2 regions of the Bacillus sp. OTU2372 genome follow, and region 2 is predicted to be linked to the other one. Evidence: a T-box and tRNA genes for the amino acid it is inferred to sense, from the RefSeq annotation. Region 2 holds a T-box; the other holds one or more tRNA genes.
The links. A T-box is a leader RNA that pairs with one kind of tRNA and senses whether it is charged. The one in region 2 lies ahead of serS (serine--tRNA ligase), so its partner is inferred to be a tRNA-Ser.
Positions count from the first base shown of each region.

Region 1: it encodes a tRNA-Ser, which carries the amino acid that the T-box ahead of serS (serine--tRNA ligase) is inferred to sense. The anticodon was not compared.

Region 1 is NZ_JASATK010000038.1:3,850-13,380, reverse strand. It holds gene melA (alpha-glucosidase/alpha-galactosidase) at 1-147, opposite strand, end outside; gene AAHB15_RS28450 (AraC family transcriptional regulator) at 262-1,158, opposite strand; gene AAHB15_RS28445 (carbohydrate ABC transporter permease) at 1,193-2,023, opposite strand; gene AAHB15_RS28440 (carbohydrate ABC transporter permease) at 2,023-2,964, opposite strand; gene AAHB15_RS28435 (ABC transporter substrate-binding protein) at 3,036-4,304, opposite strand; gene AAHB15_RS28430 (hypothetical protein) at 4,758-5,030, opposite strand; gene AAHB15_RS28425 (hypothetical protein) at 5,314-5,532, opposite strand; RNA gene ffs (signal recognition particle sRNA small type) at 5,662-5,746, opposite strand; tRNA gene AAHB15_RS28415 (tRNA-Asn) at 5,746-5,817, opposite strand; tRNA gene AAHB15_RS28410 (tRNA-Thr) at 5,854-5,929, opposite strand; RNA gene ssrA (transfer-messenger RNA) at 6,154-6,516, opposite strand; tRNA gene AAHB15_RS28400 (tRNA-Ser) at 6,526-6,616, opposite strand; gene AAHB15_RS28395 (DUF3891 family protein) at 7,167-7,925, shown strand; gene AAHB15_RS28390 (hypothetical protein) at 7,934-8,443, opposite strand; gene sstT (serine/threonine transporter SstT) at 8,789-9,531, opposite strand, start outside.
Region 2 is NZ_JASATK010000044.1:861-7,715, reverse strand. It holds gene serS (serine--tRNA ligase) at 1-1,280, opposite strand, end outside; T-box leader at 1,379-1,597, opposite strand; gene pdxT (pyridoxal 5'-phosphate synthase glutaminase subunit PdxT) at 1,650-2,240, opposite strand; gene pdxS (pyridoxal 5'-phosphate synthase lyase subunit PdxS) at 2,243-3,124, opposite strand; gene AAHB15_RS29215 (serine hydrolase) at 3,304-4,617, opposite strand; gene guaB (IMP dehydrogenase) at 4,838-6,307, opposite strand; gene AAHB15_RS29205 (YaaC family protein) at 6,415-6,855, shown strand, end outside.

The DNA of each region.
Region 1 (9,531 bases), on a different contig from region 2:
CTCCGTCACCATTTGCAAATTTTGCGGATTAATATCGGTGAAAGCCACTTCTATCTGATTAAATTCAGGGACAGCAAGTAAATCCCGTAATAATCCTCTTGTAAAACCAATACTTCCTGCTCCAATAAAGGCTACTTTAAATGACACGTGGCAACTCTCCTTCAATACTAGATTTATAGAAATTTTAACAGGCTGATACGTGTAAATGTTATCAAAATAGTAACTTACTTGTTTTGCAAATTTATAAAATCCTCACTCCTCCTACACTCTCTCCCAGGAGGCAAATTCCTTACGGCGCATCGCCGCTTTTCGATATTCTACAGGCGTCTGCAGGGTGTATTTCTTAAAAAGGGAACTGAAATATTGCCTGCTATTAATCCCAATATAATCGGAAATTTCAATGAGTGGGATTTCCGTTTGGGCCAATAGCATTTTGGCTTTTTCCATTCTGACGGAGGTAAGATATTCCATCACCGTTAAGCCAGTATGATTTTTAAAAATTCTATGTAGATAGCCTTGATGAAGATTCACATCTGCGGCAATATCTTTCATCTGGATCTCACAATCATAATTTTCGTGAAGATAAGCAATCACCTTTTTGATATAAATATTTGATTGCTGCTGCGGTTCATTGGCCTTTGCTTCAACGGCTAGCCTCCCAATTCGAATTAGAAGCTGGGAGAGTAGATGAACCATTAGTAAATTCTCCTTGCCCCTTTCATCCATTTCCAGTACAAGGTTTTTTAAGACAAAATAAACCTCATTAGGATCCTTTAAGAGAATATAAGGGGTATTCATCTTCAATAGATGGGCAAAGGCCTGGTCTTCCTCTGCAAAATCTTTGATTGATGGAAAAAATCCTTTTCGTTCCTGAAAGCGAAATTCAATATTCAGCATCCGGCATGGGCTGCCATTCTCTACTAACAGGCGATGGGGAACTTCGGCATCAATAATAATGAAATCCCCTTTTTTTATGAATAGGGACTCTCCCTCGGTTTCGACACAGCAATGGCCCTCAATGACATACATAATTTCCACCTGATTATGGGCATGAAATGGCATGGAATAGTTATCCCACTGTTTAAAATAGTAGGCCACAACTTCCGGAAGATACTCCCCTCTTGTCAACGCACTCTCGTATAGACTGCTTGTTTTCATTTCGGCCTCCTCTTTCGAACACCCTTTTATACAATTATTTGCCAGCGCCCATTGTAATTCCTTTTACAAAATGCTTTTGCATAAAAATAAACAATAATAAAATCGGCAGGGAAGACAAGATAATTCCAGCAAAGCCAGTATTAAAGTCGGTGCTGAAGGCAGAAAATAGTTGCGATTGCATAACGGTTAAGGTCTTCATGTTGTTTTCCGATAAAAACAGAAGCGGCATCAGGTAATCATTCCAGATTTGTAAGGATAAAATGATCGTTAAGGCGGCCGCTACTGGTTTTAACATCGGCATAACAATTAACCAAAAGGTTCGAAGCACGGAACATCCATCGATAGCCGCCGCTTCCTCTACCTCTTTTGGAATCGTCTTCATAAATCCGGTTGTCACAAAGACAGCAAATGGAAGATTCGTAGCTACATAGAGAAAAATAACACCGACAAAATTATTAATAAAGCCTAGATTGCTCCCTAATGTAAACATTGGAACAAATATGACCTGGTACGGAATTAAAATCCCCGCAATAAAAAAGACATAGGTGGAATTAAAGAACTTCGTTGCTCCCCTGGCAATGGCATAAGCAGCCATGCTGCTTAAGAGGATAATCAGGACAACAGAAAAAACCGTTAGAAGGGCTGTATTTCCAAGGCTTTGCCAAAAGTTTAATACTTCTAATGCCTTTGAGAAATTGGTCCATTCGATATGGTTTGGTAATGAAAGTGGAAAAGATTTAGACGTTTCTTGTTGAGATTTTAAGGCATATAGAAAAACGATTAACGAGGGAATTAAGTAAGCAATTGCAACAATGGTAATCAATACTTGTAAAAGAATGGAACCTAAACGGTATTTACGTACCATTATAATTCCACCTCTCTTTTTCTTAATACTTTCAATTGAATAAAAGCAAAGATCAATAAGACAATCAAGAAAATTACCGACATTGCGGAGGCATAGCTCGCTCTTTGCGATGTAAAGGCACTGTTAAAAATATACATAATGAGTGATTGCGAAGCGTCTCCAGGTCCGCCATTAGTGGATGCGACAATTAACTCAAATACTTTCAAACTGCCTGTTGCAATACCAATCGTACAAATGGTGATGGACGGCCCTAACATAGGTATGGTAATATGATAGAATTTTTGCCACCAAGTTCCTCCATCCACTGTGGAAGCTTCGTACAATTCTTTTGGTATCGCTTGAAGGCCGGCTAAATAAATTAACATCCAATAGCCAATCCATTGCCAGTTATTCGCAATTAATAATCCACTCAACACTGTATCAGGACTTGAGAATAACGAAAATGATATATTGGTTCCTAGTAAATCATTTAGGCTTGGTAAAATATCACCATACATTTTAGTCCAAATTTGTCCTACTAGGATTGGACTTAACAAGACCGGGGAAAAGATGATGACCCGATAAAGGTTTTTGGCTTTAATACTGCTATCCAAGATCACCGCAAGGAACAGGGCAGAGACATTTTGAATAAACGTATTAAATATCATAAACAAGAATGTGAATTTAAAAGCCTTCAAAAAAATTTCATCTTTAAAAATCTCTATATAGTTGGAAATTCCCACCCAATTCTTAGTGAGACTGATGCCGTCCCAATCCGTAAAAGAATTGTAGATTCCCATGAATAACGGGATAATCATCCCAATAATAAAAACGATTAATGGCGGCATTAATAATAAGAAATAGCCCTTATTTTTAATAAGTGTTTTTTTGGCTGCCCGATCTGTATGAATCTGTTTGTTCGAGATTATTTGTGGCTGTGGATCTCCTTGACTGATATTCACGAGAACACCTCCGAAGACTTATTTTAATGAATGGAAAAGGGACTCTATTCCCTTTTCCACCTTACAATCCACTAGTTGGTTTGGAACTTAACCTTTGATTTAAAATCATCGGTTGCTTTCAGTGCTTCCTCCAATGTCTTTTTACCTAATAGCCATTCAGCAATATAAGTGGTATATTGTTGTTGGTACGGCCATGGAATTTGCACGTTACCGATATTAGCATCGATAACACCAGCATTTTTAGAGGTATTAATATCATTTACGTAATTACTTTGTACATCTGGGACAACATCCGTAAGCAAACTCTGGGTTTGAACTTGATTAATGTACTCTTTTGCAAGATTTTTATCGGATGCGAGGATTTCCAAAACATTTTTCACTTCTTTTGGATGTTCCGTTGCTTTGCTCGCAGACCAGGTATAATCAGTTTGCATAATCAGTTTAGTATTCTCTGCATCAACGGCAGGTGTTGGGAAGAAACCGAGCTTAAAGTCAGGATTATTCTTGAAGATTTGTGCAGGAGCCCATGTTCCGATAATCCACATGGCTGTTTTTCCGTTGGCAAACATATCAGCAGCTCCGGTAAAATCTACTCCAAATGGATCTTTTTCAGTGTTTTCATAGAGATCCTTAAAGTGTTGGAAGGTTGTCTTATACTCTGGTGAATTAGCGAAAGAGACTTTTCCTTTTTGTAAATCGGATCCCCACTCTGGATACTTAGAAAATACTTCTAAAGTAGCAAACTGGTTCGCCGAATTACCCATTTGATAGTCTTTAAAGTGAGAGGTAAAAGGAGTGATTCCTTTATCTTTTAGGGTTTTGGCAACATTCATTAATTCTGTCCATGTTTTTGGAATTTCGATATGATTGTCTTCAAAGATTTGTTTGTTGTAAAAAACCCCTTGGAAGTTGGCCGTGTATGGTACAGCATAATCTTTACCATTCACTTTTAAGGCTTTACGGACATCATCCGGAAACTCCTTCATAAACGGTTCATTTGTTAAATCCATTAAAAACTGAGCATACTTGGGATGATCTCCTCCTTTAATGAGGATAATATCTGGAAGCTGCTTTCCGGCAATTCTTGTTTGCATAACGGAGTTGAAATCCTTGTCCCAATTGATGTTTTCAAATTGAAGAGTGACGTTTGGAAGCTCATTTTTAACTGCCTCTACCATCGCTTTTTGAGCTTCTTTCTTATTGGTTGTATTCCAATCAAGGACCTTTAATGTAATCTTTCCGTCTGCACTTGAACTAGACTTCGTGCTGCAAGCGGCTAGCGATAAAAACAATGCAAAAACGACTAAAATACTAACTACTTTCATGACACCCTGCTTCATTCGATCCTCTCCCCTTTAGTGGCATCCTCTTTCCGACCATAAATTAATTGAGATCTAGAAACATTTGTTTTTTCAAGACAAATAGAATTGTAATCGTTTTCAAAATTAATAGTTCTGAACCCGTTTATGTAGATTCAAATTTCACCACCTAACCATTGTTAGAATATTTATAATGTTAAATCTACTTGTTATTATACGTGTGAATAAAAGGTAGCTTCAATACAGAATCCTAACTTCCTTTATCCATCTATTTATAAAATCCTAACTTTTTAAAAGAAGTAATATATGATGAATTTGATCAAAAGAAAAAACAGCACAAAAAAATGAGCTGTTTCCATCAAAGCGGATCATGGTGGTTACTAATCTATTTAAATTAGACATAATTAACAATAATAAGTAGCGATCAATTCTTGAACTAACCTACACCTTAAGGAATCAATTGAACTCGATTTTTTATTTCACTTCTTCCCAATAATAATGGATAGCTTCTTTCCTAACTACTTCTGGACAATCAACTTCATCATCCCAATGGTCATAATTGTTTTCTCCATTTACATGTTGGATATCAACACTGTAAAATTTATCTTTGTATTTGAAGATAATGACTACCATCTCCGAATATCCAGCATCATCGTTCCCAAGTTCCTGAACAAATTCAAGTCCGTAACTTTGATGACTTTTACGTTCAGCAACAGAATCTAGTATTATATTTTTAGGAAACTTCATCCTTCTCGCTCCTCCATATTAAAAGCGTATTTTGTTATTTTACCTATCTATAAAATCACATTTTTAGAGTCATTTCAAGTCAAAAAAATGGCTATATTTCCATTCAACGTTTTACATACCAAATTAGTCGATTATTGAAAAAGCCTCCCAATGAATTATAGGGAGGCTGATTAGTTATTTGAACCGCAAATGACGTTTTTTTGTTTTAGTTAAATCAATCGAAAGAGCGAGTTTTATTAGGATATTTTGCTATGATCAGGAGTTATTATGGATGTATGGAATACTAATCAATCACCCTTGCTACCTCATGTCCACATTTCTTACATTTTCCACGCAATACGATTCCTGAAGGCGAATCTTCAACAATATATTTTTCAATTGTCACTACATCCCCACAAGAACTACACCAAACGTTTTGTTCGAGCATTCTTCGTGTTTCTTCTGGTATTGAATGCCATTTTTTATTGGCAGCAAATGAGATTACATCTTTATCGTTTTTCATTTTAACAACTCCTTCTAATTACATCATAAACTTCAGTTTCTTATTTATATTGAATCATTTTCCATGCTATATGTAAAAAGAAAAACGCTAAACTCGAATAAAAAGAGTTTAGCGTTTTTTGTTTCGACCTATGTAATAGCCCACACAATTTCACTAGTTATGGCTGCTGCGTTCCCGCCCTGACCTGTTCCTAGTGTCCTTGTTGGACTATGACTCCGCAGGTAGGACTCGAACCTACGACCGATCGGTTAACAGCCGATAGCTCTACCACTGAGCTACTGCGGAATAATGGTGAGTTATGTTGCTATCGCAAAAAAACTCTGGTGCCGGCTAGAGGACTTGAACCCCCAACCTACTGATTACAAGTCAGTTGCTCTACCAATTGAGCTAAACCGGCATATAAATGAGATAATATTAAGTTGTACACGCTGGATAGTTAACGTCATCCTGACCTCAGAAAGCTTAAGCAAGAAGCTGCTCGGTCAGTATGTTGTAGACCAATCAGGAAGCTTATTCGTTCGTGCTCTACCAATTGAGCTAAACCGGCATATCTATCATCACGTCATGCTTATATTATACTCATGAGATGAATCTTATTCAAGTATTTTTTAAAAAATTTTTAAGTGGAAATGACGGGAGTTGAACCCGTGTGCAAAGATATTGCCACTTATATCTCTACGAGTGTAGTCAGTATAATTATTTTCACTTACTTCTTTAGCCTACTGACAGGCATGGAAGCAGCTAGTCTGGTTATTCTCTTCCTTCATCCTCAGACGGTGGAATTCGGCGTAGTCCGCTATATGTGAGTCCCTTACCCTACCACATGGACGATGGAGGGAGGAACCGCTATCGTCTGTTATTAGGCAGCGAAAGCGAAGTTGTTGTTTTGTTTGCCAGTTATTAGGCTTTATCGTTTTAACGAGGCCGAATCCCTCGACTCGCAATATAAGCTCAAACTATCCCTGTCGATACCAAGACATTCCCATTGTATTATGGCAGAGAAGAAGGGATTTGAACCCTCGCGCCGGTTACCCGACCTACACCCTTAGCAGGGGCGCCTCTTCAGCCTCTTGAGTACTTCTCTGTAATAAAAAACTCTTTCGTGAAGTTCCGTTAAGAACTTACAAGAGAAATATATCATGTCTTCCAAATGGATGAAAGCTGTAAATTTTGGTAGGTCTAAAGACCTATTAAATCTTTAATGCTATTGAATGGTTACATCTGTTTAATCCCGGTTACTCATAATATTTTGCATTAACGCTTAATTGTTCATTCAAAATTTGTTTCAATGTAACGAAATCGAACAACTACCCATATAGAATATTACTAAAGGTATTATTAATAGAGAATAAAAATGGTTTATTTATCAATAAGGCCATCTTACTGTCTCTTAGCACAATTATTTTGAATTGAGACTTTCCAATGCATTTTTTCCTCTCGGTCTAAAAAAATTTATTTATGACGTTTTAACCTTTTTTGATCACCTCTTGGGCATAAATAGTTTCTATATATAACCTTTTAAGGAATGGTTTACTGCCTTTTGGGAACAAATAACTTTTATTGTGACCTAATAAGCTGTTTTTTCTGCCTCTCGGGTTCAATAATAACTAATATAAATAGAAGGGATATAAAAGATGATTATATGTGAGTACAAACAAAAATTTATCATGATTTCACAACATGACCATGCAAAAATATCAGGTGAAATCGCACAAAATTGGAACGATGACTTTTTTTATGGGATAGACAGAAAAGAAGAGGTGGTTCTTGCAGCTTATGAACATGATCGTGGATGGATTGATTTAGATGCCGCCCCATTATGGAACGACCAACAGCAAATACCTTACTCTTTTGTAGACTTCCCGATAGAAGAAAAGACCACTCACTACAAAACAGGAATAGATGAAGTAGAAAAAATGAATAAGTATGCCGGTCTTCTATGTAGTATACACTTCGCCTCTTTTTTCGACAAAGAACCCAATCCAATTGGACAGCAATTTTTTAAACAAGAAATCAATAGGAAGCACTATCTTTTAAAAGAGTTGGCTATAGATGAAAAGGATAAAAATTTAAAGGATCATCTTAATATTTTACGTTTTTGTGATAACCTTTCCCTTTATATTTGCTTAAATAAACCAGGGGTAAAAAAATTGGATGAGCATCCCTTCTTTCGTAACGGATTCCCGCAATTATTCCCTTTCGCAAACAATCAACCTATTCATGCACAATGGACCAATCAAGTAACTGTTTCGCTTTCTTTATCCCCTCTTAAGAAAGAGTTCAAGGTTCAATTAGTATTAAAAGAAGTAAAAAAAGAAGATATAAAGGTAAAAGGATTAGTAAAGGCATATACCGATACTCCCTCTTCAATAAGAACAGTAACGTTTATTTAAAATATAACTTAATGCTTTTTAAATTTAGGTTGAAACTTTCCAAGATTTTTAGTTGAGAAACACTTTGATACTTTAACAACTACAAACTGAACCATATACAGATTCATAGCATTAACCATCATAAATAAAAAGAATTGAAGCCTATTGATCCTTTTCAAGTGGGCAATTTTTAATTTTTTATATAACCAAACACCAGGGAAAGCATAAAGAAAGTCTACGATTGCATTCACCAATAAAAATAAAGGGAATTTTCCAAACGTAAATTTTAAAATCCACATCGAACCCATTAGATAGGGTCCCCAATGGTTAGGGTACATCCCATCGAAGGTAGGGGTCTTATAAAACCACCACCACTTTTTCTTCCTTGCGTAAGAAAATTGAATTTCTACAAGTTTTGTTAGAATAACGGAGGCTATTAAGTATTTTTTAATGGCATTTCTTCCTATAAATAATGCCGTCATCCAGGATAAAAACATATTTGTTAGTAGAAATATTTTTCTAAAATCCAAAAATCTCACACATCCTTTCTCCATATTTGTTTGCACCTGTTTAGATTTTTATGTGTGGTGAATGTGTTTTTACCAATTTAATCGATCTCAAATGATATTTTCCTTTTTAGGACGCAATTTGTCATCGATTATATTAGTTATATTTATACCAAAACATATTTTTTCACTGCCATTCTTTTTGCAATTGTAATATTCGGATTCCAGTTGTTTATAATCCAATTTCCCTTCTTGATATTCTTTTACTAGAATTAATTTAAATTCTTCACTAATATTTAGCCATAAAAAAACACCCCAAAAGTTAGATTTTCACTCTAACTTTTGGGATGCACTTCAAACACACTGCTTTTTCATCTATTATGAGGCTTTTTGAATATTAATTGTTTTTCCTTCTTTACGCCACTTCTTAAATTCAGCAGTCGCTGTAAAAAGGACGTCTGTAGAAGAGTTAAGTGCCGTTTCAAACGAATCTTGTAATACACCGATGATAAAGCCCACTCCTACCACTTGCATCGCAACATCAGATGGAATTCCAAATAAGCTGCAGGCTAGAGGAATCAATAAGAGTGATCCACCAGCAACCCCAGATGCGCCACAAGCACAAACAGCGGATAATACACTGAGGATGAATGCTGTAGGGATGTCCACATGGATGCCCAATGTATGCACGGCTGCAAGTGTTAAAACAGAAATGGTTACTGCTGCCCCAGCCATATTAATCGTAGCACCTAACGGAATCGATACAGAATAGGAATCTTTATCTAAACGTAGGTCTTCACACAATCTCATATTTACAGGAATGTTTGCAGCTGAACTCCGTGTAAAGAATGCCGTAATTGCACTTTCTTTTAAACACTTAAAAACAAGTGGGTATGGGTTCTGACGGATATTTACGAACACAATGATTGGATTGATAACAAAAGCAACAAAGAGCATGCATCCAATTAATACTGCTAGTAATTTCCCATAGCTTAGCAGAGAGTCGATTCCATTCGTAGTAATCGAATCGATTACTAGCCCCATAATACCAAATGGCGCGAACTTGATCACCCAAGTAACCATTTTGGATACAGCATCTGAGAAGTTAGATATCAACGTCT
Region 2 (6,855 bases):
TACATAGGTTTAATGACGTCGCGGTTGCCCATATATGGACGTAAGGCCGTAGGAATGACGACACTGCCGTCCTCCTGCTGATAATTTTCTAATATTGCGGCGACCGTGCGGCCAATTGCAAGACCAGATCCATTTAAGGTATGAACATGCTCCGGTTTCGCTTTCGGATCACGACGGAAGCGGATATTTGCCCGTCTTGCCTGGAAGGCTTCAAAGTTACTGCAAGAAGAAATCTCACGGTAGGTTCCGTAGCTTGGGATCCAAACCTCAATATCGTATTTTTTTGCAGCTGTAAAGCCGAGGTCACCGGTACACATGCTTAACACACGGTAAGGAAGTTCTAGCAGCTGCAACACACGTTCTGCATCGTGTGTAAGCTTTTCAAGTTCCTCATAAGAATCTTCGGGTTTCACAAACTTAACAAGCTCAACCTTATTGAATTGATGCTGACGGATTAATCCTCTTGTATCGCGTCCTGCAGATCCTGCTTCAGAACGGAAACAAGCACTATAGGCAGCAAAACGAATCGGAAGGTCTTCTCCACTTAAAATCTCATCACGATGATAGTTTGTGACTGGCACCTCAGCTGTAGGAATGAGGAAATAATCTTCATTTTCTATTAAGAAGGCATCCTCTTCAAACTTTGGCAATTGTCCTGTACCGGTCATGCTTGTACGGTTGACTAAGTATGGCGGCAATATTTCTGTATAGCCGTGCTCATCAACATGAAGGTCCAGCATGAAGCTGATTAAGGCCCGTTCTAAACGAGCTCCCAGCCCCCTATAAAAGACAAAGCGGCTTCCCGTAACCTTTCCTGCCCGTTCAAAATCAAGGATGCCTAGTTCAGTCGCAATGTCCCAGTGCGGCTTTGCTTCAAAGTCAAACTCACGGACTTGGCCCCACTTTCTAATTTCCACATTATCATCCTCGGTTTCACCGATTGGTACACTTTCATGTGGAATGTTAGGAATGCTTAATAACAGCTGTTCTAACGTCTCCTCGACGCCGCGGAGTTCGTCATCTAAGCTTTTTATTTGATCGCCAACTTCACGCATCTCTGTAATTAAGTGGTCTGCATCTTTCTTTTCACGCTTCAGTGCGGCCACTTGCTGTGATACTTCATTTTTGCGGCCCTTCAATTTTTCAGATTCAACGATTAGCTCTCGTCTTTTTACATCCAGATCCTCAAATCGGCCTAAATCAGTTAAATCCTCACCGCGATGCTGAAGTTTTTCTTTTACTTCAGCAAAATTAGCTCTTAGTACCTTAATATCTAACATTCTGTCGGCACTCCTTTATTATATAATTTGAAAACTAGCAGCTCCAGCGCCGCTAAACGGGCGCTTCCGCTTTAAAATAAAAAAACTCCCGCCCCAAAAACAGGGACGAGAGTTAGTCGCGATACCACCCTGGTTGACAGCATAGGCTGCCCACCTCAAAAAACTGTAACGGTTTTTACCGAAAGTACTTACTTACCTTATAGGTGTTCCGTACCTTACTCGAGGAGGGATTCACAAGTATCACACACCGGTTCACACCAGCCACCGGCTCTCTTTAGAGTGAGGTTCTTGTTACTAGTTCCTCTCATTGCTTTTTCATTATTGATTTGTTTTATAATTTACTATAATTATGAACCAAATGCAACCGAATTAAACAAATTGTTTCGCTTTTGCTTCCTTCACCATTTCGACGAAGTAAGCCGTAATCGCATGGTTCTCGGTTAATTCCGGATGGAATGAGCAGCCAAGAAATTGTCCTTCACGTGCGGCGACGATGCGGTCATTATGCTTGGACAAAATTTCAACATTCTCGCCTGCCTCAACGATGTGCGGCGCACGGATAAACACCGCTGGAAAACTGTCTGCTACATCTTTAATCGTGAGGTCGGCCTCAAAGCTGTCAACTTGGCGGCCAAATGAGTTCCGTTCCACCTTGATGTCCATTACACCGATGTGTGACTCATCATAACCCACAAGTTCTTTTGCTAAAAGAATCAGACCGGCACATGTACCAAACATAGGTTTCCCCGCACGTGCAAATTCTTTTAGTGCATCCATAAAATCATATTTATCAATTAAGCGGCGCATTGCCGTGCTTTCACCGCCAGGTAGAATAAGGCCATCAAGGTCCTCTAATTCCTCTTTGTGCTTGACTGCAACAGCCTCTACTCCACATGCCTCTAAAGATTTAATATGTTCACGGACAGCTCCTTGTAAAGCAAGTACGCCGATTTTAATCATTCTTACCAGCCTCTTTCTTGCATGCGGGCTTCAGGTGCAAGTGATGAAATTTCGATCCCTTTCATTGGTGTTCCGAGATCCTTTGAAAGTTCAGCGATTAATTTATAATCTTGATAATGTGTAGTTGCTTCCACAATCGCTCTTGCAAATTTAGCAGGGTTCTCAGATTTGAAGATACCAGATCCAACGAATACGCCATCTGCTCCCAATTGCATCATCAATGCAGCATCAGCAGGTGTTGCAACACCACCGGCAGCAAAGTTAACAACTGGAAGGCGGCCAAGGCTCTTAATCTCAAGCAATAATTCATATGGTGCACCAAGTAGTTTTGCTTCAGTCATTAACTCATCTTCGTTCATTCCAACAACCTTGCGAACTTGTGCATTCACCTTACGCATGTGGCGAACAGCTTCTACGATGTTACCTGTTCCAGGTTCACCTTTTGTACGAAGCATAGATGCACCTTCACCGATTCGGCGGGCAGCTTCACCAAGATCGCGGCAGCCGCACACAAATGGCACTGTATAGTCTTTTTTGTTTAGGTGGTATTCTTCATCTGCAGGTGTTAAAACTTCGCTCTCATCGATATAATCGACGCCCATAGCTTCAAGTACTCGTGCTTCGACGATATGGCCAATTCTTGCTTTTGCCATAACAGGGATAGAAACAGCTTTAAGTACCTCTTCGACAATTCTTGGGTCAGCCATTCTCGCAACACCGCCAGCTGCGCGGATATCAGATGGAACACGCTCTAATGCCATTACTGCAACGGCACCAGCTTCCTCCGCAATTTTTGCCTGCTCAGCGTTAATGACATCCATAATAACGCCGCCCTTTTGCATTTCAGCCATACCGCGTTTTACAAGATCTGTACCAGTTTTCATAAAAAAAATCCCCCTTTTATTTTAATTTTGAGAAAAATTAATTCAAACTTATAGGAAAAAACCCTATTTAAAATATCGGAATAATTTTACCATAAAAACATTAAAGCAACAAAAAAGGATTCCTGTCAAGACAAGAAATCCTTTTCTTTAGTATATGGTAAATATTAACGGATTGTAATTTAAAACCATCCCTTAACAGTTGTTCCTATCCCATGAAATACATCTCCAAAGAAATTACCGATACCGCGCATCATTAAAACAAACCAGTTAGCCTTTTCAACATCTTCTGCTGCAACAACATCCACTTGTGCTTTCTTTTGACCCTCAGCTGTTAAGAAACTAACCTTTTCGCCATTCTTTGGTTTTAAGGTCACATAACCGACCGTTTCTCCCTTTTTAATCGGAGCAGTTAACTCACCGTCTTTGTTAACTTTATTTTTATCTAATACGAGCTCAGGTTGATAGTTTTTCTCTTCACCATTAAGAACGATCATATTAATAGCAGATTTCGTATAAATCTTTACCTGATCTTCTTTCCCTTTAAGGACTGGCACTGTCTTGTGTCCTTTGACCTGATAGTGTTTTGGAACTAGTTTTACATTGGTATAGTTGCTAAAAGCATAATCCAGCATTTTTCTAGTTTCCTCAAAGCGTGCACTGTAACCGCCTTGTCCAGAGGCATCCTTAGCGTTTTGCACAACCGTAATAAATCGTTTTCCATCACGGCTCGCTGTTCCGGTGAAGCAGTAACCTGCAAAATCTGTTGTTCCCGTTTTTAGCCCGTCCATCCCTTGGTAACCATAATCTAGTGATGGAAGCATCCAGTTCCAGTTAATCATACTAATTTGGTCATCTGTTCCTTCACGAAAAACCTTCTTTGGTGTGCTCGCTGTTTTTAGCACATCAGGAAAATCATTAATTAAGTGAAAAGCTAGCTTTGCCACAGCCCGGGATGACATCACGTTTTCGTCCTCCGCACCCGTTCCTTCTGGCTGCAGGCCATTGTACTCTCGATTATTCAAACCTGTTGAGTTCACAAATTTATAATCCTTTAACCCAAGTGCCTTTGCTTTATCATTCATCATTTTTACAAAGTTTGTTTCTGAACCGCCCATAATTTCTGCAAGGGCAATGGTTGCGGCATTGGCAGAGTAAATCGCCATAGCTTCATATAATTCTCGCACTTTATAAGTACCATCCGCTCGTAGTGGCACATTGGAAAGATCACGCCGCTGAGATATTTTGTACACGAGGTCACTTACCTTGTACTCTTGATCCCATTTCACTTTTCCCTTTTTCACTGAATCAAGCAGGATATACTCAGTCATCATTTTGGTCATACTAGCAATTCCTAGTACACTATCAGCATTTTTTTCATATAAAACCTTACCTGTCTTACCGTCTACTAAAATGGCTCCATCTGCATTCACATTTAAAGCTGCTTCTGCATGGGCCTTATGTACACCAGCAAAAACGCTAAAAAACATAATCATTGCCAATGCACTGGCAACATATTTTCGATAAAGATGTTTGTTCACTATTACACGCCCTCCAAGGAATTTATACACTTTGAATATTTTATCATACCTGCCTAGTAAATCATAGAATGAGCATTGGACCATTCTTTGGCATTTGATTAAAATTTTCTTAAAATTTAATAGGAAATTCTTCATAATAAAAACAGAGAGGTATGACCTCTCTGTTTAATAAAATCTATAGTGAATAATTTGGTGCTTCTTTGGTAATTTGAACATCGTGTGGATGACTTTCTTTCAAACCAGCACCTGTCATCTTAATAAATTGTGCTTTTGTTCTTAAATCATGAAGATCCTTTGTTCCGCAATAGCCCATACCAGACCGTATGCCGCCAATAAGCTGGTAAATCGTCTCAGCTAATGGACCTTTATATGGAATCCGCCCTTCAATTCCTTCTGGAACGAACTTTTTATTGTCTTCTTGGAAATAACGGTCTTTTGAACCTTTTTCCATCGCAGCGACTGAACCCATACCCCGGTAAACCTTAAAGCGGCGTCCTTGGAAAATTTCCGTTTCACCAGGGCTCTCTGATACGCCTGCTAATAAGCTTCCCAGCATAACGGCATGCCCGCCTGCAGCCAATGCCTTTACAATATCTCCAGAGTATTTAATTCCGCCATCAGCGATAATCGTTTTTCCAAGCTTCATCGCTTCCGCTGCACAATCATAGACAGCTGTAATTTGTGGTACTCCTACACCTGCTACAACCCTTGTCGTACAAATGGAACCAGGTCCGATCCCTACCTTTACCACATCAGCGCCCGCTTCAATCAAGTCCTTTGTCGCTTCTGCTGTTGCAACATTTCCTGCAATAATTGTTAGGTTAGGATACGCACTTCTGATTTCCTTCACCATATCAAGAACACCTATAGAATGTCCATGAGCTGTATCAATAACGATCGCATCGACATTTGCCGCTACTAGGGCTTCAACACGCTTCATCGTATCCTTTGTTACACCTACAGCTGCACCTGCCAATAAACGCCCCTGACTGTCTTTTGCTGAGTTAGGAAACTCAATTACTTTTTCGATGTCTTTAATCGTAATTAAGCCTTTTAATACGCCTTCCTCATTCACAAGCGGAAGTTTTTCAATCTTATGCTTTTGAAGTATTTTTTCGGCCTCTTTCAATGTTGTCCCGACTGGGGCTGTTACAAGGTTTTCTTTTGTCATAACATCAGAAATTTTAAATGAATAATCTTGATCCTGGATAAAACGAAGATCACGATTGGTTATGATACCGATTAGCTTCTGGTCCTCCATATTATTCACAATAGGAACCCCAGAGATGCGATATTTGCCCATCAAATGTTCCGCATCAAACACCTGGTGTTCAGGGGTTAGGAAAAATGGATCTGTAATTACTCCGCTTTCAGATCTCTTAACCTTCTCAACTTGTTCTGCCTGCTGTTCAATGGTCATATTCTTGTGGATGATTCCTAAGCCGCCTTGACGGGCAATGGAAATCGCCATTTCAGATTCCGTTACAGTGTCCATACCAGCACTGATAATTGGAATATTAAGCTTTACACTTGGCGATAACTCTACTTGCAGGTTGACATCTTTAGGCAGTACCTCTGATTTACCCGGAATTAATAAAACATCATCAAACGTTAGTCCTTCTTTTGCAAATTTGTTTTCCCACATTTTAAACAGCCCCCCAGAACAAAAAATATTATTTGTAGGTTATCAATTGGACAAAATACTGTCAAGGAATAAATATTAAATTGATTTTTCTGAAAAAGGTGAGCGACTTGGTTACTAACTATAAAAATTGGAAAAGTTACTCTTGTTTTTTTTCGGCGGAATACTGCCAAAGATACTTAAGAATGTGCTACCAAAAGCGAAATATTGAAAACCCTGAACAAAAAAGCTATGAAAATGGATATGCCTTTCTCTATTATCTCGAACATGGGCAAATATATTATGATCAAGCAGAAAAGTCTCCACTAATTTTAAAACCCATATTACTCTTTTATGGACTTGTCCATTTAATTAAAGCCTGTATCTTAACCATAGATCCCTCCTATCCAGAAACTACCGCTGTATTGGCCCACGGCGTTTCTACAAGGAAAAGAAAAAAGCAGAATTACCTTTTTTTCCATGATGAAGTAAAGTTTCAAAAAAATGGCCTTTTCCCCTTTATGTCAGAAAAAATGTTTCACATGAAACAATTGGAAGGGGAAAAAGCTATT